4 regions of the Paenarthrobacter sp. NPDC057355 genome follow, and region 1 is predicted to be linked to each of the others. Evidence: riboswitches for the same ligand, from Rfam matches in the RefSeq annotation. Region 1 holds a riboswitch; each other region holds the start of a gene.
The links. A riboswitch is a leader RNA that binds a small molecule or an ion and turns the genes downstream of it on or off. The one in region 1 is predicted to bind S-adenosylmethionine.
Positions count from the first base shown of each region.

Region 2: another riboswitch for S-adenosylmethionine. It lies ahead of ACFUOZ_RS14070 (homoserine O-acetyltransferase); the one in region 1 lies ahead of ACFUOZ_RS04550 (aminotransferase class V-fold PLP-dependent enzyme).
Region 3: another riboswitch for S-adenosylmethionine. It lies ahead of ACFUOZ_RS11305 (DUF1737 domain-containing protein); the one in region 1 lies ahead of ACFUOZ_RS04550 (aminotransferase class V-fold PLP-dependent enzyme).
Region 4: another riboswitch for S-adenosylmethionine. It lies ahead of ACFUOZ_RS07355 (hypothetical protein); the one in region 1 lies ahead of ACFUOZ_RS04550 (aminotransferase class V-fold PLP-dependent enzyme).

Region 1 covers NZ_JBHVAL010000002.1:126,246-131,949, reverse strand. Annotated here, with positions in the region: gene ACFUOZ_RS04550 (aminotransferase class V-fold PLP-dependent enzyme) at 1-1,300, opposite strand, end outside; SAM riboswitch class IV at 1,333-1,446, opposite strand; gene hisN (histidinol-phosphatase) at 1,617-2,441, opposite strand; gene ACFUOZ_RS04540 (ribosome small subunit-dependent GTPase A) at 2,496-3,611, opposite strand; gene aroA (3-phosphoshikimate 1-carboxyvinyltransferase) at 3,614-4,981, opposite strand; gene ACFUOZ_RS04530 (DoxX family membrane protein) at 4,988-5,503, opposite strand; gene ACFUOZ_RS04525 (sigma-70 family RNA polymerase sigma factor) at 5,684-5,704, shown strand, end outside.
Region 2 covers NZ_JBHVAL010000012.1:82,218-87,921, reverse strand. Annotated here, with positions in the region: gene ACFUOZ_RS14085 (SGNH/GDSL hydrolase family protein) at 1-502, shown strand, start outside; gene ACFUOZ_RS14080 (winged helix DNA-binding domain-containing protein) at 550-1,704, shown strand; gene ACFUOZ_RS14075 (hypothetical protein) at 1,748-2,197, shown strand; gene ACFUOZ_RS14070 (homoserine O-acetyltransferase) at 2,242-3,363, opposite strand; SAM riboswitch class IV at 3,378-3,495, opposite strand; gene ACFUOZ_RS14065 (bifunctional o-acetylhomoserine/o-acetylserine sulfhydrylase) at 3,667-5,007, opposite strand; gene ACFUOZ_RS14060 (VOC family protein) at 5,200-5,704, shown strand, end outside.
Region 3 covers NZ_JBHVAL010000008.1:74,403-80,106, reverse strand. Annotated here, with positions in the region: gene ACFUOZ_RS11325 (glutamate--cysteine ligase) at 1-74, shown strand, start outside; gene ACFUOZ_RS11320 (hypothetical protein) at 71-673, opposite strand; gene ACFUOZ_RS11315 (O-succinylhomoserine sulfhydrylase) at 684-1,892, opposite strand; gene ACFUOZ_RS11310 (rhodanese-like domain-containing protein) at 1,893-2,303, opposite strand; gene ACFUOZ_RS11305 (DUF1737 domain-containing protein) at 2,300-2,560, opposite strand; SAM riboswitch class IV at 2,574-2,685, opposite strand; gene ACFUOZ_RS11300 (NtaA/DmoA family FMN-dependent monooxygenase) at 2,841-4,169, shown strand; gene ACFUOZ_RS11295 (aromatic amino acid ammonia-lyase) at 4,169-5,704, shown strand, end outside.
Region 4 covers NZ_JBHVAL010000004.1:147,838-153,541, forward strand. Annotated here, with positions in the region: gene ACFUOZ_RS07340 (matrixin family metalloprotease) at 1-842, opposite strand, end outside; gene ACFUOZ_RS07345 (VIT1/CCC1 transporter family protein) at 929-2,083, opposite strand; gene ACFUOZ_RS07350 (hypothetical protein) at 2,348-2,539, shown strand; gene ACFUOZ_RS07355 (hypothetical protein) at 2,536-2,883, opposite strand; SAM riboswitch class IV at 2,900-3,019, opposite strand; gene ACFUOZ_RS07360 (sodium:solute symporter) at 3,261-4,796, opposite strand; gene ACFUOZ_RS07365 (helix-turn-helix domain-containing protein) at 5,076-5,651, shown strand; gene ACFUOZ_RS07370 (APC family permease) at 5,656-5,704, opposite strand, start outside.

The DNA.
Region 1 (5,704 bases):
CGACGTAGTCCCAGCCCAAACCGTTGCGCTTGAGTTCCTGGATGCCCGCAAGCAGCCTGGTGGCGTCCTCCAACCGGGAGCCGACGCCGAAGCTTGCCCGCAGGGAACCAGAGGGCAGCCCCAGGCGCTTGAGCAACGGGTGGGCACAGAAGCGGCCATCGCGGAGGCCCACTCCGTGCTCGGCGGCCAGATACGCGGCGACCAGCCCGGCGTCGAATCCTTCAACGGAGAAGTTGACCACACCGATGGTGTCCTCGGAGTCGCTGAAGATCCGGTGGACCGTTACGCCGTCGATGGCCTCGAGGCCCTCAACCAGGTAGCTGCGGATGCCGGCTTCGTGAGCGTGCCAGGCGTCCTCGTCCAAGGCCGCGAGGACTTGGGTAGCACGGGCGAGTGTCGCAGCTCCGAGGACGTTGGGGGAGCCACCTTCGTGCCGGGCCGGGCCCGTGGCCCAGCTCACCGAATCCAGGCGGGCTTCGCGGACAGCGCCGCCACCTGCCAGGTGCGGGATGCCGGCGTCGAGCCAATCCGGGCGGCCCACGACAACTCCTGCACCGAATGGCGCATAGAGCTTGTGTCCGGAGAAGACGATGTAGTCGACGTCCGCTTCTGCGATATTAACGCGGCGGTGCGGAGCGAGTTGGGCGGCATCCACGACGATCCTCGCACCGTACTGGTGCGCCAAGGACGCCAGCTGGGCGATGGGCAGGATCTCACCGGTGACATTCGAAGCGCCGGTTACCGCAAGCAGGCTGACGCCGCCCTGGGCCAGTTCGGCTTCGATTTTGGCTACGGTGCCGGCCAAGGTGGACTCTGCAACTACGCTGCGGTGCGGGACTCCCTGCCAAGGCAACAGGTTCGCGTGATGCTCAATGTCCAAGTACAGGACCTCCCCGGCGAACTGCCCGTCCTCCTGGGGAAGGCAGCCGGCCAACAGGTTCAGCGAGTCCGTGGTGTTCCGGGTGAAGATGACGGAGTCATCGGCACGTCCGCCAACGAACTCACGGACAATGTTCCGCGAATTTTCATACACGGAGGTGCTGATCTGCGAGGCGAATCCCGCCCCGCGGTGGACGCTGGCGTAGTAAGGCAGGACCTCGTTGAGGTAGGCGGAAACGATCGTCAATGCTGGAGCCGAGGCGCCATAGTCGAGGTTCGCATAGCGGACGTGGCCGCCCTGAATCAGAGGGGCCTGCAGTTCCGCGCCGGTAACGGCAGCGAGCGGACGGGCCGCGGCAGCAGTGGGGGAGTCTTCGATGAAGGAAGGAATGATGTTTGAGTTGAACGTGACAGTGCTCATGGGACCTCACTCAAGAGGGACCCCCTCAGGGGGATCCGCGCTTGCCGCATCCGTTCCGGACCGGCCGGGTCGTCACCCGGGGCACCCCACCGCGAATGGAGGGTTGCCGGCCAGCTAACCGGGGTTTAGCGCTGGCACTCGTGACCTGTAAAAAAGGCTAAGGCACGTCCGTGGAAGGGTCCAAAGCCGCGGACTTTTGTTAAGCCGTTTGTTACGTGAGTTGGAAAACGGGCCTTCCTGCGAATAAAAAGCGGCGGTTGCCCCAAAAAGGGGGCAACCGCCGTCGAAAATTCGATGAACCTTAAGGTGCCACGACTTAGGCAGGAGGCTGTAGGAGATCGTCCAAACCAGGGTTGAGGCGCTTCAGGACCTCCGAGTGGAGGATGGAGTTTGTGGCCAGGGCGTTGCCGCCGAAGGGGCCGTCTTCACCTTCCAGGGAGGTAAAGCGTCCACCGGCTTCGGTCACGATGGGAACGAGAGCGGCCATGTCGTAGAGGTTCAGCTCAGGTTCGCAGGCGATGTCCACCGCGCCCTCGGCCACCATGCAATAGGACCAGAAGTCGCCGTAGGCGCGCGTGCGCCAGAGATCCTCGGTGAGCCCCAGGAACTCGTCCAGGTTGCCCCGCTCTTTCCAGCCGGACAGGCTGGAGTAGGACATGGACGCGTCGGCAAGGCGGGAGACGTTGGAGACCTTCAAGCGGGTTGCCGATGCCAGGGACCGGCCCATGTAAGCACCCATGTCCTTGGCCGCCCACCAACGTTTGCCCAGGGCAGGAGCGCTGACCACGCCTACAACTGGTTCACCTTCATCAACGAGTGCGATCAGCGTCGCCCACACAGGAACGCCCCGGACAAAATTCTTTGTGCCGTCGATGGGATCGATGATCCAACGTCGTGAGCCGTGCCCGCTGCTTCCGAACTCTTCCCCCAGGACCGCATCACGGGGACGCGAGCGCGACAATTGACCGCGAATGGCTTCCTCAGCGGCCTTGTCTGCATCGGTGACCGGTGTGAGGTCGGGCTTGGTTTCGATCTGCAGGTCCAGGGCCTTGAAGCGATCCATGGTTTGGGCGTCGACGGAATCGGCGAGGACATGGGCAAGGCGCAGGTCGTCGTTGTAGGTGGAAGCGGGTTGGGTCATGCCACCAAACTATCCTGAAACGTGGGCGGCGGTGGGGACGTTAAGGCCTTACCGTCAGTTAACAGTGCCCAGCTCTTTGGCTTCCTTGGCTTCCAGGCGGGGGTCCGCGCCCAGAAGGCGTCGAAGGGACGCCAAACGCGCTACACCGGATGGTCCGGCATGACCGTCGTTGACCCAAGCATCCAATCCGCAGTTCACGGCGGTTGCGTCGTGCTTGCAGCCGCGGTCGCAGGTCTCGGTGCCAGGCTCAAGATCCGGGAAGGAGTGGAGTATCCGGTCAGGATCCACGTGGGCCAGGCCGAAGGAACGGATGCCCGGGGTGTCGATGATCCAACTGCCGGACGGTGCATCGTCCAACTTGAGGGCCAGGGCTGAAGAGGACGTGTGACGGCCCCGGCCGGTGACTGCGTTCACGCCGCCGGTGGCACGTTCAGCTCCGGTCAGGGCGTTGACCATCGTGGACTTTCCGACGCCGGAGTGGCCCAGCATGACCGTCACTTTCCCGCCCAGGTAGGAGCGGAGTTGGGACACTGCTTCCCGGTCCAAGCGGGCTGACAGGCCGTCATCGGAACGGGCATCGATGCCGCTTGCTTCAGAATCGGCGGTGCGGCTGATGATCACGGGGAAATCGAGGCTGAGGTAGTTCGCCAGCAACGCCGTGGGATCCTTGACGTCGGCCTTTGTGATCAGCAGCAAGGGCTCAATGCCGGCGTCGTACGCTGCAACCAACGCGCGGTCGATGAAACCGGTGCGCGGCTCGGGATTGGCCGCTGCAACCACCACCACCAGTTGGTCGGCGTTGGCTACCACTACGCGTTCGATCGGATCTGTATCGTCCGCGCTGCGCCGAAGCAGCGTCCTGCGTTCCTCCACCCGGACCAGGCGTGCCAGGGTGTCGGGTGACCCGGAGACGTCGCCAACCAGTGCCACGAAGTCGCCTGGCACTACGGGGTTCCGCCGAAGCTCACGGGCGCGGGCTGCGATGACGACGCGCTCGTTGGGAGTGTCCTCATCCACGATCGCCCGGTAGCGTCCGCGGTCAACGGTGATGATGCGCCCGATGACAGCGTCGTCGTGGCTGGGGCGATCCTTTGTCCTTGGCCTGGTGCCCTTTTTGTTCGGCCGGATCCGGACGTCGGATTCATCCCATGAACGTGCGTCGCGTCCCATGGTCAGTTGCTGTGCCCGTCCGCAGTGGCGGATTCGAGCATCCGCGTCCACATTTCGGGGAACTCGGGCATGGTTTTGGACGTGGTGGCAATGTCCTCCACCTCAACGCCTTCGACGGCGAGTCCCAGGATGGCGCCGGCGGTTGCCATCCGGTGGTCCGCGTAGCTGTGCACCACCCCGCCATGAAGGGCCGCAGGGCGGATTACCAAGCCATCGGCAGTCTCCTCGGCGTCTCCGCCAAGCCGGTTGATCTCGGTGACCAGCGCTGCGAGTCGGTCGGTTTCGTGGCCGCGCAGGTGGGCAATGCCGGTCAACCGCGAGGGGCTTTCGGCCAAGGCGCACAAAGCGGCGACCGTGGGTGCAAGTTCGCTGGTTTCGTCGAAGTCGGCGCCATGGATGGATGCTCCGCCGGTCACGGTCAAGGTTCCCTCATGCAGGCTCACCGTGGCCCCCATGGCTGCCAGGATGGTGCGCCACATATCGCCCACCTGCGTGGTGCCTGTTGGCCAGTTCGGGATTCGGACTGTGCCGCGGGTAGCCAGTGCGGCAGCCAGGAACGGCCCGGCATTGGACAGGTCCTGCTCGATGCGCTCGTCGAAGGCCCTGATGGTGCCGGGAGCGACGCGCCAGTGGTTGGGTACCGAGTCATCCACCGTCACGCCAACACTCCGGAGAACCTCGACGGTCATGGCGATGTGGTCGAGGCTGGGAACGGGTTTGCCCACGTGCTCCAGGTGAAGGCCCTCAGTAAAGCGCGCGCCCACCAACAGCAGGGCCGAGACAAACTGGGAAGAAGCGCTGGCATCGATGACGAGGTGCCCGCCACGCACCTCGCCGGTGCCTTCCACAGTGAAGGGAAGGGCCGACGGCGTCCTGCCGCCTTCCGCTGCAACCGGCACTCCCAAAGCAATCAGTGCCTCGATGATGGTCCCCATCGGACGGTTGCGCGCATGGGGGTCGCCGTCGAAGATCGTGGCACCGCTGCGCAAAGCAGCCAGCGGGGGCACGAACCTCATGACAGTGCCGGCCAAACCGCAGTCGATGGCAGTTTCCGTGCTGGAGGCCGTGGGATCAAGGGGAATGATTTCGAGGTCGGGTCCGTAATCGCCGTCACCGGGGACCTCTGTTACCGTTGCGCCCAATTGGCGCAGGGCCTGGATCATCAGCGCAGAATCACGCGAATGCAGGGGAGCCCGCAGGCGCGAGGGCCCATCCGCCAAAGCTGCCAACACGAGGAACCGGTTGGTCAGCGACTTTGAACCGGGGACAGTCACTGTGGCATCGACTGGCCCTTTGGCATAAGGGGCCGGCCACAGCGGAAGGTCGGCGGCTTTGCCTGTTTCGGTATTGGCGGCGGTGGTTCCTGTCATGCTTCCTTATGCTCCAACTGCGTTGTCTACGGCCTTGCGAACTGCTTTGTCTGCCTTCTTGATCTGCTTGCCGGTCACCTTGCGGGCATCGGCTGCCAGGTGCTCTGCGCGCCAGGCAATGCTTGGCCGCCCTTCAGTGTCCACCGATGCCAGGAGCACACCGCCGGTCAGCGAGATGTTCTTCAGGAGCTGGGCTTTCCGTGCGCTACGGGCTTCTTTGGTGCTGATGTCCGCTGAACGCCACTCGACGTAGGAGTTCAGGGCCGAGGTCAACGCAAGAACCGTGGCCGAAAAACGCGACAGTTTGCCCAGCCCGAGCAGGACCCCTGCCCCAAGCTGCGCACCGCCGAGAACACGGGCGAGGGTCTTCTCGTCGGTTCGGAAGGGAAGTGATTCCGAGGCACGTCGAAGGACCGGAGAGAGCTGCTTCGCGGTGTCATCGGCGTTCTTGAGCTTGTCCAGACCTGCAACGACAAAGCTGGACGCGAGCATGGGCCGCGCGAGAAAACGGATAAAAGACATGGTGTGCCTCCTGGGTGGCTTGCCACACTGTTCGATGATTGTTGTGTTCACGGGGTGCAGTCGGGTTCTAGTCTTGCACCTTTGCGGAATATTTACCCAGCAGCGACCGTTGTGAGTTTCAGGTGCGGTGAAGACCGGACTGCGGCACGGCGTTGCCGCTCGCTGAACGGAGTTGGTTTTTTGACTTTGGTGAAGGACCGC
Region 2 (5,704 bases), on a different contig from region 1:
GGCCGAAAAACTCGACGCCGCCGTCGGCGAACTAAGCTCCGGCGGGGCCACCGTGGTGCTGTTCAATGGACCCGACACTGCGTCCTCTGTCCTGGGCCGGATCCGGGGCAAAGTCGCCATCTACAACGAGAATCTGCGGACAGTCGCGGCCCGGCACGACGCCATCATCGCCGACATGTGGTCCCTGCGGCAGTTGTCCGATTCACAGATGTGGGACGCGGACCGCCTGCACTTTTCACCCCTGGGCCATCACACCATCGCCATGATGGTCCTGGACGCGCTGAACGTCCAGCACACCCTGGAACCGCTGATGCCCAAGCCCCTCCCGCCCCGGACGTGGCGCGAAGCCCGCTCCTCTGATCTCGTCTGGGCCCGTGAGTACTTTGTTCCATGGGTCATCCGCCGATTGAGGCACCAGTCCTCCGGCGACGGCATCACACCAAAGCGCCCGACGGCGGGACCCGTCTTCGGCGCCGGCGGCACCTTGATGCCGCGCAGCTAGCGGGGACAGAGCAGCTAGGGTGGAAATGACAGGTTGGGCAGGCTTGCGTGGCGACTAATCCTTCGGAACGGGTAGAGCAGATCCGCCAGCTGCGTCTGCGGCGCCAGCAGTTGAGGCCTCCCCTTGCCTGCAGTCCAGGGGACGCCGTGCGCAACCTCCTTGCCGTCCAGGCGCAGGAATTCCCCTACGCCCGGTGGACTGTGGCGCAGCGGACACCCGGGAGCACTGCCGCCATCGTTGAGCAGGACGTGGCAGACGGAACCATCCTGCGAACCCACATCCTGCGGCCCACGTGGCACTTCGTCCACCGGGACGATCTTGGCTGGTTGATGGGCTTGTCCGCCGCCCGGCTCCACCAGGGCAACAAAGGAATGTACCGCCAGACCGGAGTAGACGAGGAAGCCGCCGGACTCAGCAGCAGGATCCTGGCTGCGGCCGTAGCGAACGGCGGCCATAAGACCCGTGACGAACTGGCTGAGGTGTTGGCGGACGCGGGCCTTCCCAGCAAAGGGTTGGGATTCATCTACCACCTCATGCACGCGGAAATCAGCGGCATCCTGGTCAGCGGCGCTCCAGTGCGTTCGCCGGGCGGTGCCCTGAAACAGACATACGCCTTGTTCGAAGAACGCGTGACTGGGGTGTTTGCCGGGCCACTCACCGGCCCGGAGCGGGAGCAAGCCTTGGGGCAATTGGCCCTGCGGTACTTCAGCAGTCGGGGGCCTGCCACAGTGAAGGACTGCTCCGCCTGGTCCGGGCTCACCATGAAGGACGTGAAGTTGGGACTCACCGTCGCTGCGGAAACATCACCCGGAGCCTTGGCCCCGGCATTCTTCGATGACCTGGAATTCTACTTGGTTCCGGATGACCTTGAGGCCCTGCATGCTCCAGCCCCGCCCGCTGAGGGTACAGTGCTCCCACGCGTTGACCTCATCCAGTGCTACGACGAGTACGTGATGGGGTACTCGCAGTCACGCCATTACCTGGGCGGCACTGCACCGTACTTCCCTGAAGATAACGGCCCCATGCATGTGGTCCTTCTGGATGGCAGCCTGGCCGGATGGTGGCGCCACAGCTTCAAGGGCGGCGTCTGCGAACTCGACGTGCGCATGACCAGGCCCGCTACCAAGGAAGAGCAAGCCGCATTGGAAGCCGAGGCAGCCCGCTACGGACGGTTCCTGGGAATGGAGACAAAGCTGGCGTGATCACACGGGGCTAAGCTGGGATAGGACCTAGGAGGCTTGCACTGTGAACAATCTGATCTTCTGGATCATCGTCTGCTCGTGGCTGATTCCGATGGGGATCCGCATGTACAACCGCTCCAAGGCGCGCCGCCTGCAGAACGGCAACTTCCCGGGTCCGGACTATCGGCAGCAAAACCTCCCCGGCCCTGGTTACCCACCCCAGGGCTACCCTGGGGTGAATTACCCACCCCAAAACTACCCGGCCCAGAATTATCCCGCTCCTGATTCTCCTGTGCAGAACTACCCTGGGTATCAGCCCGGGCCCGCCGTCATCCGCCCCGCGGAGGAGGCACCGCAGGCCGCACCGCCGTCGAACCCATCTTTCCCCACCGCAGCGGCGGAACCCCAAGGCTATCGAGCCAAGAAACTGGCCGAACTGGATGCGAAGTTCACCAACGGCCAGATCGCCATGGAAGATTACATGAAGCAGCGCCAGGAGATCATGAACGGCTGATCAGCCGCACACAGGACCTCCTGCACCATCGAAGCCGTTGAGGCTCAGGAGAAGAAAGCCCCTCTAAGCTGCCCGGACAGCTGGCCGATCTCGGTCAGGAAGCCGTCGTGGCCGATCGGCGCGTCGATGGTGTGGACGGGAACATCGCCCGGAAGTGCCGCCGCAAGTTCCTTCGACTGGGCCGGGAAGTACAGCCTGTCCGTATCCACTGCAGCCACGAAGAAGTCGGCAGTGGCACGGGAGAGAGCTTCCTGCAGGGTGCCCCGGCCGCGCGTGACGTCATGGGACATCAGGGCTTCGGTGATGGCGATGTAACTGTTGGCATCGAAGCGGCGGACCAGCTTCGTGCCCTGGTGGTCAAGGTAGCTCTCCACTTGGTATCGCCCGCGCTCCCCCAGCACCGCAGCAGCGAGCGGCGTCTCCTGGTGCTGGGCCTCCCGGCCGAAGCGCAGGTCCAGTTCCAGGGCGGAGCGGTAGGTGATGTGCGCAATCCTGCGGGCAAGGGCCAGTCCGTGCTCCGGTGCTTGGCCGTCGTAGTAGTCCCCGTTGTTGAAGTGCGGGTCCTGTCGGATGGCCAGGGTTTGGGCTTGGGCGAAGGCAATCTGTTCGGCAGTGCTGTATGCGCCCACCGAGATGACCGCACAACGGTGGACCCGTTCCGGGAAAGTGACGGCCCATTCAAGCGCCCTGGCTCCTCCCATGGAGCCGCCCAGGACAGCGTGCCAGGCGTCAATGCCCAGCACGTCCGCGAGCCGGGCTTCGGCCTCGGTGCTGTCCCGCAGCGTGATCAGCGGGAACCGGGAACCCCACGGCTTGCCATCGGGTGCTGTCGAGGACGGGCCGGTGCTGCCGTAGCAGCCACCCACGATGTTGATCGAAACGACGAAGTACCTGTTGGTGTCGATGGTGGCACCAGGCCCTACGAGCTGCTCCCACCACCCTTCCTCATCCGTGGCCCCGCGGGCCACGTGGGTGCTGCCGGTCAAAGCGTGCTGGATGAGGACAGCGTTTGAGCGGTCCGCGTTGAGTTGCCCCCACGTTTCGTAGGCCAGCACCACGTCGGGCAGATAGCCGCCGGCTTCAAGTGCCAGCGGTCCTACGCCGGCGTACTTGACTGTTCCGTCGGCTTCACCGGATTTGGGAAGGGCTGTAGCAGTGATGGTCATTCCTTTGATACCTAACCTCGCGCTTGCCTGTCGCCTTGCGTGCGGACAGGCCAGGTCCTCACCCGGGGCACCCCACCGCGGAAGGAGGGTTGCCGGCCAGCAAGCCGGGGCTATCTGCTGGCACTCATGACCTAATACGTAGAGTCTAGGAAAAACTCCACCCTTCTGGCGAAGAATGTGACATCAGTGTGACGTTAGGTGCCGTTTTGATTCACCAAACAGCACCCAGGGCTGCCGCCCGGCGAATAATCGTCGATCCGGACGGCAGCCCCGAGGTATCAGCCTGTCATGCAAGCTTCCCGCTCAAGCGCCCTTGGCCGCCCGGAAGCCGGCTTCGAGGTCGGCGATGATGTCGTCGACGTGCTCGATGCCGACGGACAGGCGGACCAAGCCCGGATTGACGCCTGCGACGACCTGCTGTTCGGGGGTCAGCTGGCTGTGCGTAGTCGACGCCGGGTGGATGACCAGGGAGCGGACGTCGCCGATGTTGGCCACGTGGGAGTGCAGCCCCAGCCCGTCCACGAAGCGCTTTCCGGCTTCGACGCCACCCTTGATGTTGAACGCGACGATTGCGCCCGTGCCCCGGGGACCGTACTTTTGGCCACGTTCGTACCAAGGGCTGGACGGCAGACCGGCGTAGGCGACCGATTCGACGTCGTCATGGGTTTCCAGCCACTGGGCCACTTTGGTGGCGTTGGAGACATGCCGTTCAACGCGCAGGCTCAAGGTCTCCAGGCCCTGGGCGATGAGGAAGGCGTTGAACGGTGCCACGGCAGATCCGAGGTCGCGGAGCAGCTGGACGCGGGCCTTGAGGATGTACGAAAGGTTGGCGCCGAGGGCCCCGTCCTTGCCGAGGTCGCGGGCGTAGACCAGTCCGTTGTAGCTGGGGTCCGGGGTATTGAAGCCCGGGAAGCGTTCCGGATCCTTGCCGAAGTCGAAGTTGCCGGAATCGACAATGACCCCTGCAATGGCTGAACCGTGTCCGCCCAGGTACTTGGTGGCCGAGTGGACCACGATGTCCGCGCCCCACTCGATGGGACGGATCAGGTACGGGGTGGAGAGGGTGTTGTCGACGATCAGCGGCACGCCTGCTTCATGGGCCACCCCGGCTACGCCTTCGATATCCAGAACGTCCTGGCGCGGGTTGGAGACAACCTCGCCGAAGAAAAGCTTGGTGTTCGGCTGCACGGCGTCGCGCCACTGCGCAAGGTTGTCCGGGTCCTCGACGAAGGTCACCGAAATCCCGAACTTCTTCAGCGTGTGGGCAAACAGGTTGTAGGTGCCGCCGTAGAGGCTGGGACTGGCCACGATGTGGTCACCGGCCTCGGCGATGTTCAGGATGGCAAAGGTCTCTGCCGCCTGGCCCGAGCTGAGCAGCAGCGCACCCAGTCCGCCTTCAAGGCTGGCGATCCGCTGTTCCACCGCATCCTGGGTGGGGTTGCCGATGCGGGTGTAGATCGGCGCGAGCTCGGCCAGGGCGAAGCGGTTGGCGGCGCTCTCGGCACTCGGGAACACGAAGGACGTGGTCTGGTAGATCGGCAGCGAACGAGCCCCTGTGGCGGCATCCGGCTCTTGGCCTGCGTGGATTTGGCGGGTTTCGAAAGACCATCCTTGGGACATGGAGTTCTCCTCTTCGTGACGCATGTGATCGGCGGACTAACAGTGGGAAGCAAACTGCGGCCAGTCTAGGAAGTGTGCGTGCGCTTGGACAGCTTTGTGACGTTGCCTGAATTTTTGGGGTCATTTGCGACACTCCATGACGTCCCCAGGTAAGATCCCATCTTGGTAAGGACAGACTTAGCTGAGACACCGATCACAAAGTGCCAAGATGAAGCCATGCGCATGGATCACGTCTCTTACGCCTGTGAACGAGATGGCCTTCTGGCCACTACCGAACGAATTTCCGCGGCTCTGGGAGTGGACGCAGTCCGGGGTGGAGTGCACCCCCGCTTCGGCACCCGGAACATGATCATTCCCCTGGCGGACAACAAGTACTTGGAAGTTGTGGAGGTCCTTGACCACCCCGCTTCCGACAAAGCACCCTTTGGCCAAGCAGTCCGTGCGCGCTCAGCAGCCGGCGGCGGTTGGATGGGCTGGTGTGTGGCCGTTGACGACCTCGCACCTTTCGAGGAACGCCTCGGCCGCGCCGCAGTCCCCGGCAACCGCAAGTTCCCCGACGGCCGCGAACTGGTGTGGCAGCAGATCGGCATCCTCGGCCTGATCGCCGACCCCCAGGTGCCCTACCTGCTCAAGTGGGAAGGCGACCCCTCCCTGCACCCGTCCAGGGTCTACGAGAGCGACGTCAAGATGTCCAGCCTCACCATTGCAGGCTCGGCGGAAC
Region 3 (5,704 bases), on a different contig from region 1:
TGACGGTCCGTGGCACAGCCGCCGCTGCGCACAAGGACCCTTCACCCATGATGACCAGGGTGCGGCGGCCCTAGTCTTCCGGCTGTTCAGCGTCGGCGTGGGGTTCAGCCCAGATCATCAGGTATGCGCCCAGGGCCCCTTCGGTGAGGTAGAAGACCAGTGGCGGTATGTCCTTAGTGGTTGCCAGGACAGTTCCGGAGGCAGCGGCTACCCCTGCTGCCGTGATGCCCACCCACCGTTTGGCAGGGGACTTCAAGAGGCTGCCGCCCAGCGCCGCCAAACCCAGGACGTGCAGCCAAGAGTAGCCGAGGAAGGGTGCGTTGGACCCTCGAAACGAGGCGAAACGCTCAAGGTCCGAGGCCCGGCGGGAAAGGCTGTAAATGAAAAGGGGTGCACCCGCCAACAGCGCTGCTGCTCCGGCGGATGCCCACGTTTTGGAGGCCCCGGGACGTTGGACCTGTGCGAAGGCGAGGAAGCCCGTTGGTACCGCCGCCGTTCCCGCAGCAGCCAAATGATGGCCGATGACCCACCCGCGTTCGCTGTTGACCAGCAAACGCAGGCGCTCGGCGGGGTCGCGCATGAGGTACACGCGCGAACCCGGCGAAATCCCGGCCAACCACACCACCGAACCCGCAACGATGACAGCCCCCGCACGGCGGTATGGATGCCTCATGCCAGCAAGGTTAGACCTGTTTGAGGGCCTTCTCCAGATCCATGATGAGGTCGTCGACGTCCTCCAGACCCACTGACAAACGAACCACGCCATCGGACAAACCGATCGCCGCACGTCCCTCCGGACCCATGGCCCGGTGCGTCGTGGTGGCCGGGTGGGTGATGAGGGACTTGGAGTCGCCCAGGTTGTTGGAGATGTCGATGACGCCCAGGCCATCGAGCAGCGCGAATGCGGCTTCCTTGGCGCTGCGCCCACCGGAGGGCGAGAGCTCGAAGGTCAGCACGGTGCCGCCGGCCTTCATCTGCTTGGTGGCCAGCTCATACTGGGGGTGAGATTTCAGCAGCGGGTACTTTACCCAGCTGATGGCAGGCTGCTGCTCAAGCCATTCGGCGATCTTCAGGGCAGACGCCGAGCTGTGGTTCACGCGCAGCCCGATCGTCTCAAGGCCCTTGGTGAGCACCCAGGCGTTGAAGGAGGACAGAGACGGGCCGGTGTGGCGCATGAGCTGCTTGACCGGACCGTCGATGAATTCCTTGGTGCCCAGGATGGCGCCACCCATGACGCGGCCCTGGCCATCAATGTGCTTGGTACCGGAGTAGACGATCACGTCTGCGCCCAGGTCTCCACAGCGTTGCAGCAGGGGAGTGGCAAAGACGTTGTCGACGACGACCGTCGCCCCTGCGGCATGTGCCAGTTCGCTGACGGCCGCGATGTCCACGATTTCCTGCATCGGGTTGGACGGCGACTCAAAGAAGACCGCAGTGGTCGGCTCGGAGAGAGCTTCGCGCCACTGATCCAGGTCCGGTCCATCGACAAACACCGTCTCCACGCCCCAGCGCGGCAGGATTTCGTTGAGGATCACGAAGCACGAGCCGAAGAGCGAGCGTGCGGCAACCACGCGGTCACCGGCAGCCAGCAAGGCACCCAGGGCGGTGAACACTGCGGACATGCCGGACGCCGTCGCAAAGCACGCTTCGGTTCCCTCGAGCAGGCGGAGCCGCTCCTGGAAGGTGGCCACGGATGGGTTGCCGTAGCGGGAGTAGACGAAGCGTTCGTCTTCGCCCGTGAAGGCGCGTTCGGCGGCTGCGGCGGATTCGTAAACGAAGCCGGAGTTCAGGAAGACAGGCTCGGCCGTTTCCTGGAAGTTGGTACGGTCAAGGCCACCGCGGACAGCCTGGGTGTCAGGGCTCCAGCCGGCGGCGTCAGGATTAAAAGTCACTTAGTCGTTCCCCAGGTTGGTAGGCAGGCCGCGGTTCTTCCAGCCATTTACAGTACGTTCGCCGTAACGGTCCGGCTCACCCTCAAAGCCCTCAAGGACGTTGTAGGCGGTGAATCCGGCCTGGGTGGCGGCGATGGCAGCGGCGATGGAGCGCTGGCCGGAGCGGCAGAGGAACACCAGTTCCACGCCGTCGCCTTCGGGAGCCTGCTGCTGCAGGTCATCGATGAAGCGGGAGTTCGGGATGCCCCCGGCGAGGTTCCACTGGATGAACAGGGGATCGTTCTCCGTGGCCTTGGTGTCGGGAATGCCGATGTGGGCCCACTCGCCCTCGGTCCGGACGTCCACCAGGATGGCGCCTTGTTCCAGCTTGGTCCACGCGTCCTGCGGGGTCAGGTCACCGGCGTAGCTCATGCGTGGCCCTCGAAAATTTCCTCGTAGTTCTCCAACTCGTCCACGGCGCTTGCTACTGCAGCGTCGGAACTGGCGACGGCGGCAGGCAGGATCACGGCCTGGGCGACGATCACGTCTGTGCCGTTGAAGGTGGCTGCGGGATTGCCGTGCAGGACGTAGCCCTCAGCCAGGGCATTGCTGATGCGCTCGCAGAATTCACGGGTGTCGGGGCCCGTGATCAGGCGATAGGCGAGTTTTTCTTCGGTGGGTTCAGGCATTGCTGGTGCTCCTCAGTCACGCTTGCAGTTCGAGTTGTCGATACGCCGAGTAGTCACCTGAGGCACCCCGCCGGAGAGAGGGTTGCCGACCAGCAAGTCAGGGCTTCGCGCTGGTTCTCATTACTCAAGAAAAAAGTAGCATTCACGACGACGGCCTGCACGGCGGGCCTCGTCATGTTGCGTAACCGGAGGGTGCTGGAGTACGGGCCCAATTAAGACGTCCCGGGAGCATAATTGACGCAGTACGACCCCCTGTAACTTCGTGTGAAAGCAGGTCGCGGTGAACGGACAGAGCAGTTCTACACTCAAGCCCATGCTGCATTTTGGTTGGTTTGTGGGGCACGGATTCGGTGTCCAGGGATGGGGCACGCCGGGGTACAGCCTGGGCTATGACTGGAAGAAACCCGCCCTGTACCAGGAAGCTGTCCGGGCCTTTGAGCAGTCCGGCCTGGACCTGTTCATCATCGAGGACTCCCTGACCGTCCCCGACACCTATGGAGGCACAGCCGAGGTTTCGCTGGCCCATGCTTCGTTTGCGCCGAAGCACGATCCCCTGGCGCTGGTCCCGTACCTGCTCTCTGCCACGGAACACTTGGGAATCGTCCCCACTGTCAGCGCCTCCTTCTACCCGCCCTTCACGGCGGCCCGCCTCCTTGCCACGCTGCAGCACTTCTCAGAGGGGCAGCTCGGGTGGAACGTGGTCACTTCGGGCAGCGATCTCGCTGCGCAGAATTACGGCCTGGACCAGCAGATCGAACACGACCTCCGGTATGAAAAGGCGGAGGAATTCGTCGACGTCGTCAGGCGGCTGTGGCGGAGTTGGGAACCGGGCGCGGTTCTTGAGGATGTGGAAGCCGGCAGGTTTGCCGACCACAGCAAAGTGCATCCCATCAACCACGAAGGAGAATTCTTCAAGGTCCGCGGCCCGCTGAACACAGCGCCGTTGCCCGAGGAGCCTGTCCTGGTGCAAGCCGGTGCTTCGCCACGCGGCAAGGCGTTCGCCGGCGGCCACGCGGACGTGGCGATTGCCCTGGCCCGTGGCGTTGACGGCATGAAGGCCTACCGCGATTCCATCCGCGCCGAGGCCGCGAAAGCCGGGCGGAATCCCGACGACGTGAAGGTACTTTTCGTGTTGAAGCCCACCGTGGTTGGTTCCACCGCGGAGGCGGAGGAGTTGCGGGCCCAGCGCCGGGAGCTGACGCAGCGCGATATCGACAGCCAGCTCAACTCCATCTCCTACCTCTCCGTGATCGATTTCAAGCAGTTCGACCTGGACCAGCCCCTTCCCGAACTCAGTACCAACAGCAACCAAGGCACGCTGGAGCATTTCGCCAAGGCGGCGCCTCCCGGATCCACGTTGCGCGAGATCCTGCAGGCACGCAGCGGCGGTGCGGGTGACTCGATCATCGGCACGGTCGGTGAAATCGCCGACTACCTTGAGGAAACCGGCTCGGCTGTTGGCGGTGACGGGTTTCTGTTCTCCGGTTTCGTGGATCCCGTGACTGTCCACGGGGTCCTGGACAAACTCACGCCTGAACTGCGGCGCCGCGGCCTGTTGAGGACGAGTTACGGCAACGGCGGTTTCCGGCAGAATCTCCTGGATTTCTAGTGGGAACCTTCAGCATCGGAACGGGGACTGTTTCCGCTCTGCTTGTGGCGGAGGCGGCCGCGGATCCGACGTTTCACGTGGAACTCAACCAAGATGCGTTGAATTTGCTCCGGCGTTCCCGGGGAGTCGTGGAAAAGACTGCCGCGTCCGGCCAACGGGTTTACGGGCTGAATACCTTGCTCGGATCCGGTCGGGACACCGACGTGGAGGAGAAGTCGCTGCTGGCTTATCAAGTACAGGTGGTCCGGTATCACAACAGCGGCGTGGGTCCGTACCTTGACCGGACTGCTGCCCGCTCGGTGATCCTCGCCCGCCTCATCGGGTTCAGCCGGGGCGGCTCAGGCGTCCGTCCGGAAACCGCCGCCTTCTATGCTGAACTGCTCAACCGTGGCGTCTTTCCCGCCATCCCCAGCGAAGGTTCGGTGGGCTCGTCCGACCTGACCCAACTGGCCGCCGTCGCCGCTGTTGCCTTGGGCGAGGGCGAAGCGTTCGACGCCTCCGGCCTGCTGGTTCCTGGCGCCAAAGCGCTCGCCGACGCCGGCCTTCAACCCCTCCAACCCGCTGCCGGTGAGGCGCTGGCCTTGGTGAGTGCCAACGCGTTCTCCGTTGGTGCCGGGACCCTTGCTTTGGTGCGGCTGAGGCACCTGACCCGCTTGGCCGACGTCGCGCTTTCACTCTCGCTGGAGACCATCGCAAGGTACGACGGCGGCGGGAACCTGAGTCCCTTTTCGCCGGCCATCCAGGCGGCAAAGGCAGTGGACGGGCAGGGCGACTCGGCGGCCGCTGTCCGCCGGCTTTTGAGCGGTGGATGGCTGGAGGACGTCCGGCCGGAGGTATCGGTGCAGGACGCGTTGTCGTTCCGTGCCGCGCCGCAGACCCATGGTGCGTTCCGGTCTTTGGTGTCGCAACTGCGGTCGGCCCTGGAGGTGGAACTGAATGGCCGGGGCGATAACCCGCTGGTTGATGTGGAGTCCGGTGCGATGGTGTCCGGCGGGAACTTCCAACCGATGCAGCTGGCCTTGTCCTTTGAAGGGCTGCGGCTGGCCTTGGCGCATGTGGGGATTTCCAGCGAACGACGCATTGCCAAGCTGTATCCACCGCAACGGGCCATCCGGGCACGACACCTGGCAGCGGCATCGTCCGAGCCCGGATCTGCGTCGGCTTTGATCCAGGAGGAACTGCCCGGGCTGCTCTGGTACTCGGCGGCTGGGCTCTTGGCCGAGCTCAAGTTCCTGGCAGCCCCGGCGACCCTTGGCGCCCCCACCCTCTCGGCCGACGTCGAGGACCATTCCACCTTGGCGCCACTGGCCCTGCAGCAACTGGAAAAGTCCATTGATGCGGCGGAGAAGCTCTTGGCGATCGAGGCCCTCACTGCTTCCTACCTCCTGCTGGAAGCGGAGGCTGCGCAGCCGCTCGGGAACGGGACGGGGCTGGTGGTGGGCCGGCTGGCCGATGTGCTGGCGGACAGGCCGTCGGCTGCGGAACTGGTGGAGCGGGCACGGACAGTCTTGCGGGAAGCCGCGGACCAGCTGTTC
Region 4 (5,704 bases), on a different contig from region 1:
TCACCTGCTGCCAGGCCATCCGGTGCGCCGATTTCGGGGTACATGAGCTGGATTGGATCGTCCACGTGGTCCAAGCCCATGACGTGTCCCAGTTCGTGCTGCATGACGGCGAGGACATAGTCCGAGCCGCCGGGGTCCGACAAGAGTTCAGCGATCTGGGGCGTGTCGAGCTCCAGGCTCCCCGTGATGTAGCTTTTGGGGCCCTTGTCCAGGGAATACATGGTGCTGCCGCCGGTGCCGATGACCTTGCCTTCAAGAGCCGGTGCTACTGCCGGCGTGGTCCAGGAAATCAGCAGGGGTGCCCACCGATCGCCGTAACGGTTGGGTTGGTAGGGCTCGCGCCGGTCTGCGGGCTGTTCGTCGGTTGTTCCGTCGTTGACGAACTGGATGCCCGAGGCAGCAGAGATGTTGGCGATGGCCGTGGCAAGGAGTGCGTCGGTTCCCTGGGGCGCAGTGGCGTTGTTCACTACGTAGTGCAGCGGGCGGCAGGGGGAGTAGCCGACAGGAGTGCCGTCGTCGTTGGTCGCCAGGAACTTGTAGGAATCATTGGTGGTGCCGGGCGCCGTCGGCGAGGCCAGCGGGGCATCCGCTTCCTCAAGTCCAGGCGGTGGTGCATCGGGCACACGTGTCGCGGTTGGCTGGGTCTTCCCGATCTGCGGGCTGCCCGGGACGCTGACGCCCGGGAACAGCGCCGTGATGCGGGGGTCGCCGTTCAGGAACCCGGTGACCAGGACCGCTGCCACCGCAGCGACTACCACCATCAGCAGGCCGCGGAGAACACGCCCGGCTGTTCCCGTGCGCCGGTGCTTCGGCACATGCGCTGTTTCCCGCTCCGCGTCCACGGTTCTCCATTCCTCATGCCCTTGGTCACGCAGGGCAGCGCGGAGGACGAACCAACATTACGGTCTGGCGGCTGGGCCGTCCAAACTCAGACGATCGCAGCCCCGAAGAGCAACCCGAGACCGTAGGTGGCAGCTGCAGCTCCGAGCCCGATGGCCAGCTGCCGCAGGCCGCGGCTGAGCGGTGATGTTCCGGACAGCAAGCCTACGACGGCGCCAGTGGCCAACAGCGCGACTCCCACCAGGACACCGGCCACCAGGAGGGCGGCCATGCCCGTCATGCCGAAGATGAACGGAAGGATGGGCACGATGGCGCCGGAGGCGAAGAAGCAGAAGCTGGACATCGCTGCCCCCCAGGCCGAGCCCACGGATTCGTGCTCGTCGGTTACCGGTTTTTCGGGTTGGAGCGAAAGGCTGGGATCGCAGTCGCAGCTGAACAGTCCCATGCGCTCGGCTGCCCGGTGCTCGGCCGCCTCCCGGGTCATGCCGCGTGCCAGGTAGACCAGGACCAGTTCGTTGTGGTCGATGTCCAACGACGGGGCTGCGGTGAGCGTCGCCTGGGTGGGGAGCGTGGCGTTGAGCAGTTCGCGTTGCGAGCGGACGGAAACGTATTCGCCGGCGCCCATGGACAGTGCGCCTGCCAGGAGTCCGGCCACGCCGCTCATGAGCACCACGGAGCTGGAGACCCCGGTGGCGGCCATGCCCATCACCAGCGAGAGGTTGCTCACCAGGCCATCGTTGGCGCCGAAGACCGCTGCGCGGAAGGTGCCCGAGAGCCTGTTGCGGCCCCGGGTGGCCAGGCCACGGACGACTTCCTCATGGATCTGCTCGTCGGCAACCATCGCAGGCGTCGCCGCTGGTTCGGTGCCGTACGGGGAGCGGCCCTCGGCGCGCTGTGCCAAGGCAAGGACAAAGACGGACCCGAAGTTGCGGGCCAGGAAACCCAGGAATTGGCTGCGGGCCGACGCTGCTTTGGGCATCCCGGCATGATCTCCCAGGAGCTTGAGCCAGTGTGCTTCGTGGCGGCCTTCGGCTTCGGCCAGGGCCAGCAGGATCTGGCGTTCCTCCCCATCGCGGCGTTGGGCAAGTTCGCGGTAAACAGCGGCTTCGGCCCGTTCGTCGGCCAGGTATTGCCGCCAGCGCCTGATGTCGGAAGCCGAGGGCGCATCATTGGTGCGGTGGGCTGCTGGGTCGGGGGTGGGGTCCGGAGCGGGGCTCGACGAATTCTGGGATTCCTGGTGCATCTGCACTTTTTCTCCTGCGCTTGGTGGGGTGGTTGCGGCCCCATTGCACGCCCCACACTACCGCTTATTGACGCGGATTTTTGGCTGGTATTCCTTATCCGGAATGTTCGGTGCACCGTAATTTCCGGCGTTGCGTGCACGCTCTTCCGGGCCTTGACCCATGCTTGCCCTGGTGCTCAGATGGAGGGACAGGGGCGGGTCTTTAATCAACCCGCAATTTGCCACCGGGCTCCTGCAGGCAGCCCACGGGACGGAGGTAGCAGCATGAACACCACCGAATCACACTCCAACTATCCCGAACGCACAACCATCGAGTCGGACCCGGCCTACGATTACGCCGAAGACCAGGAAGTGGACGAGCCCTGGGTGGAGGAAGTGGACGCCCCCGAGGACGACGAACGGGTGGTGCCAATCGATGAGACCGAGGAGTTCCGCGAGGAGGACGAGGAAATCTAGGCGAGTTCCCGACTGGGTTCCCGGCTCGGTTCCCGGCTGAGCGTGAAGGTGCAGGGCCGGCCTTCCCGGTGACCCACCGCGGCTACGGTGACTGTCAGAGTCCCCGTAGCCTCGCACCACGTGGAGGGCCGGACCGCCCGCGCCAGTGCCTCGGCGATGTGCCGCGCCTGCGGATACCGGAAACACAGGGGCCGGTTCCGGGTCAGTATGGTCACCGTGCCAAGGTAAAGGTCGACGGCGGGGATCACCTTGACGGTTGAGGGGCCGGTTTCGTCGCGGGTGCTTCGGGCTGGTGCCGGCCCGTTGTTGATGGGTTCGTTGTGGCTCGGCTCGTGATACGGCACGCGGCTGCTCCTGTGGAGAGTGCTCTTGCCCGTTCGGTTGTCTCAGGTCCGGGACGGGCCGCTTCTTCATCCGAACCACCCGTGAACATGGGGTTGGTGTATGGCCAGTCGGAGCTTGGCGCCACATCTCTTGAAGCTGGGACAACCCTACCGCACCTCCCGTTGTGAGGCCCGCTCTGCGCTCCTTGGGCGGGGTTTGCCGTGCAGAGCAGGCCTTCCAACGTGGAAGTCCGGGCGTTGGGAGGCCCGCTCTGCGCGCTTTGACGTCGTTTCAGGACGCACAGTGGGCCTCGCAACTCCTCAACGCGTCATCCCCGGGAACGCAAACGGCGGCGCTGCCCCACAAAGGGGCGGCACCGCCGTCGGGTATTGCTTGGTTAGCTGTTGCTGCCTACCGGGTGTACTTCCGGCGGCAGTTCCTCGGAGATGGCGCCGGCAACGCGCTTGTCCCAGGCCTCGCGGACAGCAGCGTCCGTGGGCGGGGTCAGCAGGGAGACCACGACGTAAACCACCAGCGAGGCGCCGAGTCCCCAGTAGATGGGCTCGTTGGCGTAGACGCCGTCTTCGCTGGGGATGACGCCAACTGCGTACATGATGAGCAAAGCCAAGGTCAGCACGGAGCCGACCGCCATGGACCAGGCAGCTGCGATGCCCGTGCCGCGCTTCCACACCAGGCCACCGAGGATGGCAACCAGGAGGCCGCCTACCAGGATGTCGTAGGCGATGGTCAAGGCGACCACCACGTCCTGCGCGGCCATGGAAATCAGCACTGCGAGAATACCGAGGCCCAGGACCCAGTAGCGGTTTGCCTTGACGTCGTGCTCGGGGTTCTCGGTGTCATCGGTGTTGATGGTCTTGCCGAACCAGCTGGCAACGAAAGGCACGACGTCGGCGCGCGCCACTGTTGCGGCGGCGATCAGGGCGCCGGATGCCGTGGACATCATGGCTGCAACTGCTGCTGCCATGACAAGGCCACCGATGCCGACGGGCAGGATGTGGGTAGCGACCTCGGCGTAGACGACGTCCTTACCGAGGTTGGCGACATCGATGTTGGGAAGGGCAACGCGGGCTGCCAGGCCGATCAATGCGCCGGCGATGCCGTAGAGGATGCAGTAGACGCCGGCCGTAGCGCCGCCCCAGCGGGCAACCTTCGCGGTCTTGGCAGTGAAGACGCGCTGCCAGATGTCCTGGCCGATCAGCAGGCCCAGTGTGTAGACGACGAAGTACGTGATGATCGTCTGGGTGCCAATGCCGTCGATCTGGAAGAAGCTGTCCTCCAGGCGCGCACGGATGCCGTCCATTCCACCAGCCGCGTTCAACGCGAAGGGGAGCATCAGGAAGAAGATACCCACTGTCTTGATGAGGAACTGCACCTGGTCTGCCAGGGTGATGGACCACATTCCGCCGATTGTGGAGTAGACCAGGACGATGGCGCCGCCGACGGCGATTGCCAGCCAGCGTTCCCAGTCGAAGAGCACCACGAAGATGGTGGCGTAGGCACCGGTGGACGTGGCACACAACATCAGCGTGTAGGCCAGCATCACGATGCCGGACGTCTGGGTGGCCTTGCTGCCGTAGCGAAGGCTCAGCATCTGGGAGACCGTGTAGATCTTCAAGCGCTGGATGGTGCCTGCGAACAGGAGGCTAAGGAGCAGCACGCCTGCGCCGATGGCGACCACGAGCCACATGCCGGAGATGCCGAACTTGTAACCGAGGCCAACGCCGCCCACGGTGGACGCGCCACCGAGGACAACCGCGGCCATGGTGCCGGTGTAAAGGAAGGGGCCCAGGCGGCGGCCGGCCACCAGGAAGTCACTGTTGTTCTTGGTGCGGGACTTGCCCCACCAGCCGAACGCCAGCATGGCGAGCAGGTACACCACCACGATTGCGATGTTAATAGCCGAAGATTCCATGAACGGTCCTTGGAGCTGATGCACGGAGGTTGGGGTTTTCGACGATACTCCTGCAGGGCGTCGAAGTCTCCGTGCTGACGATTGGAGATTGGTGTTTGGAGCTTGGGAGGTGTTGTGTGCCTCACAGACAACACTTGTTGCCTCTGAGGATATGTTGTGATCGGAGTAACAGTCAAGATCCTTTGGACATGGTTACGTCGGCAGTGGCCTTGTTTACGTGCCTCCCGGCTACTATTGCTCCAATGACAGGGCCGCATGACAGGCCTGAAAGGTTCGTGAATGAAGGCTCTACCCGTTGAACCGAGCAATGTTCCCGTTGCCATCGGTTCCAGAATCCGCGCAGCCCGGCAAACGCAGCGCCTGACCATTGAGCAGGTGGCTGATGCGACCGGTCTGACCAAGGGCTTCCTGAGTCGCGTGGAGCGCGACCTGACATCGCCGTCGGTAGCGTCCTTGGTGACGCTCTGCCAGGTGCTTTCCGTCTCTGTTGGTGACCTTTTTGCGGCGCCGGAGACCCATCTGACAAGGCGGGACGACGGCCCCAGGATTTCCTTGGGTGGCCAAGGCATAGTGGAGCGGTTGTTGACTGCCCGCTCTGAGAGGCGCCTGCAGATCCTCCAGGCCACCATCGAGCCCCGGGGCCGGGGTGAGAACGAGCTTTACGCTGTGGACTGCGATGTTGACGTACTGCACGTGGTCAAAGGGCGGATTAAACTTATCCTGACCAACGAGGAGTACGACCTCGAGGAAGGGGACACTCTGTCCTTCCCGGGCCGCGAACCCCACACCTGGATCAACCCCACGGACCAGACCGTCGAAGTGCTCTGGGTGCTGGTGCCGGCAGCAAGCCGGTAACCCCTCAGCCCACGTGCACCCAGGGTCGGCGGGTGATGTCCGGCTCGGCTTCC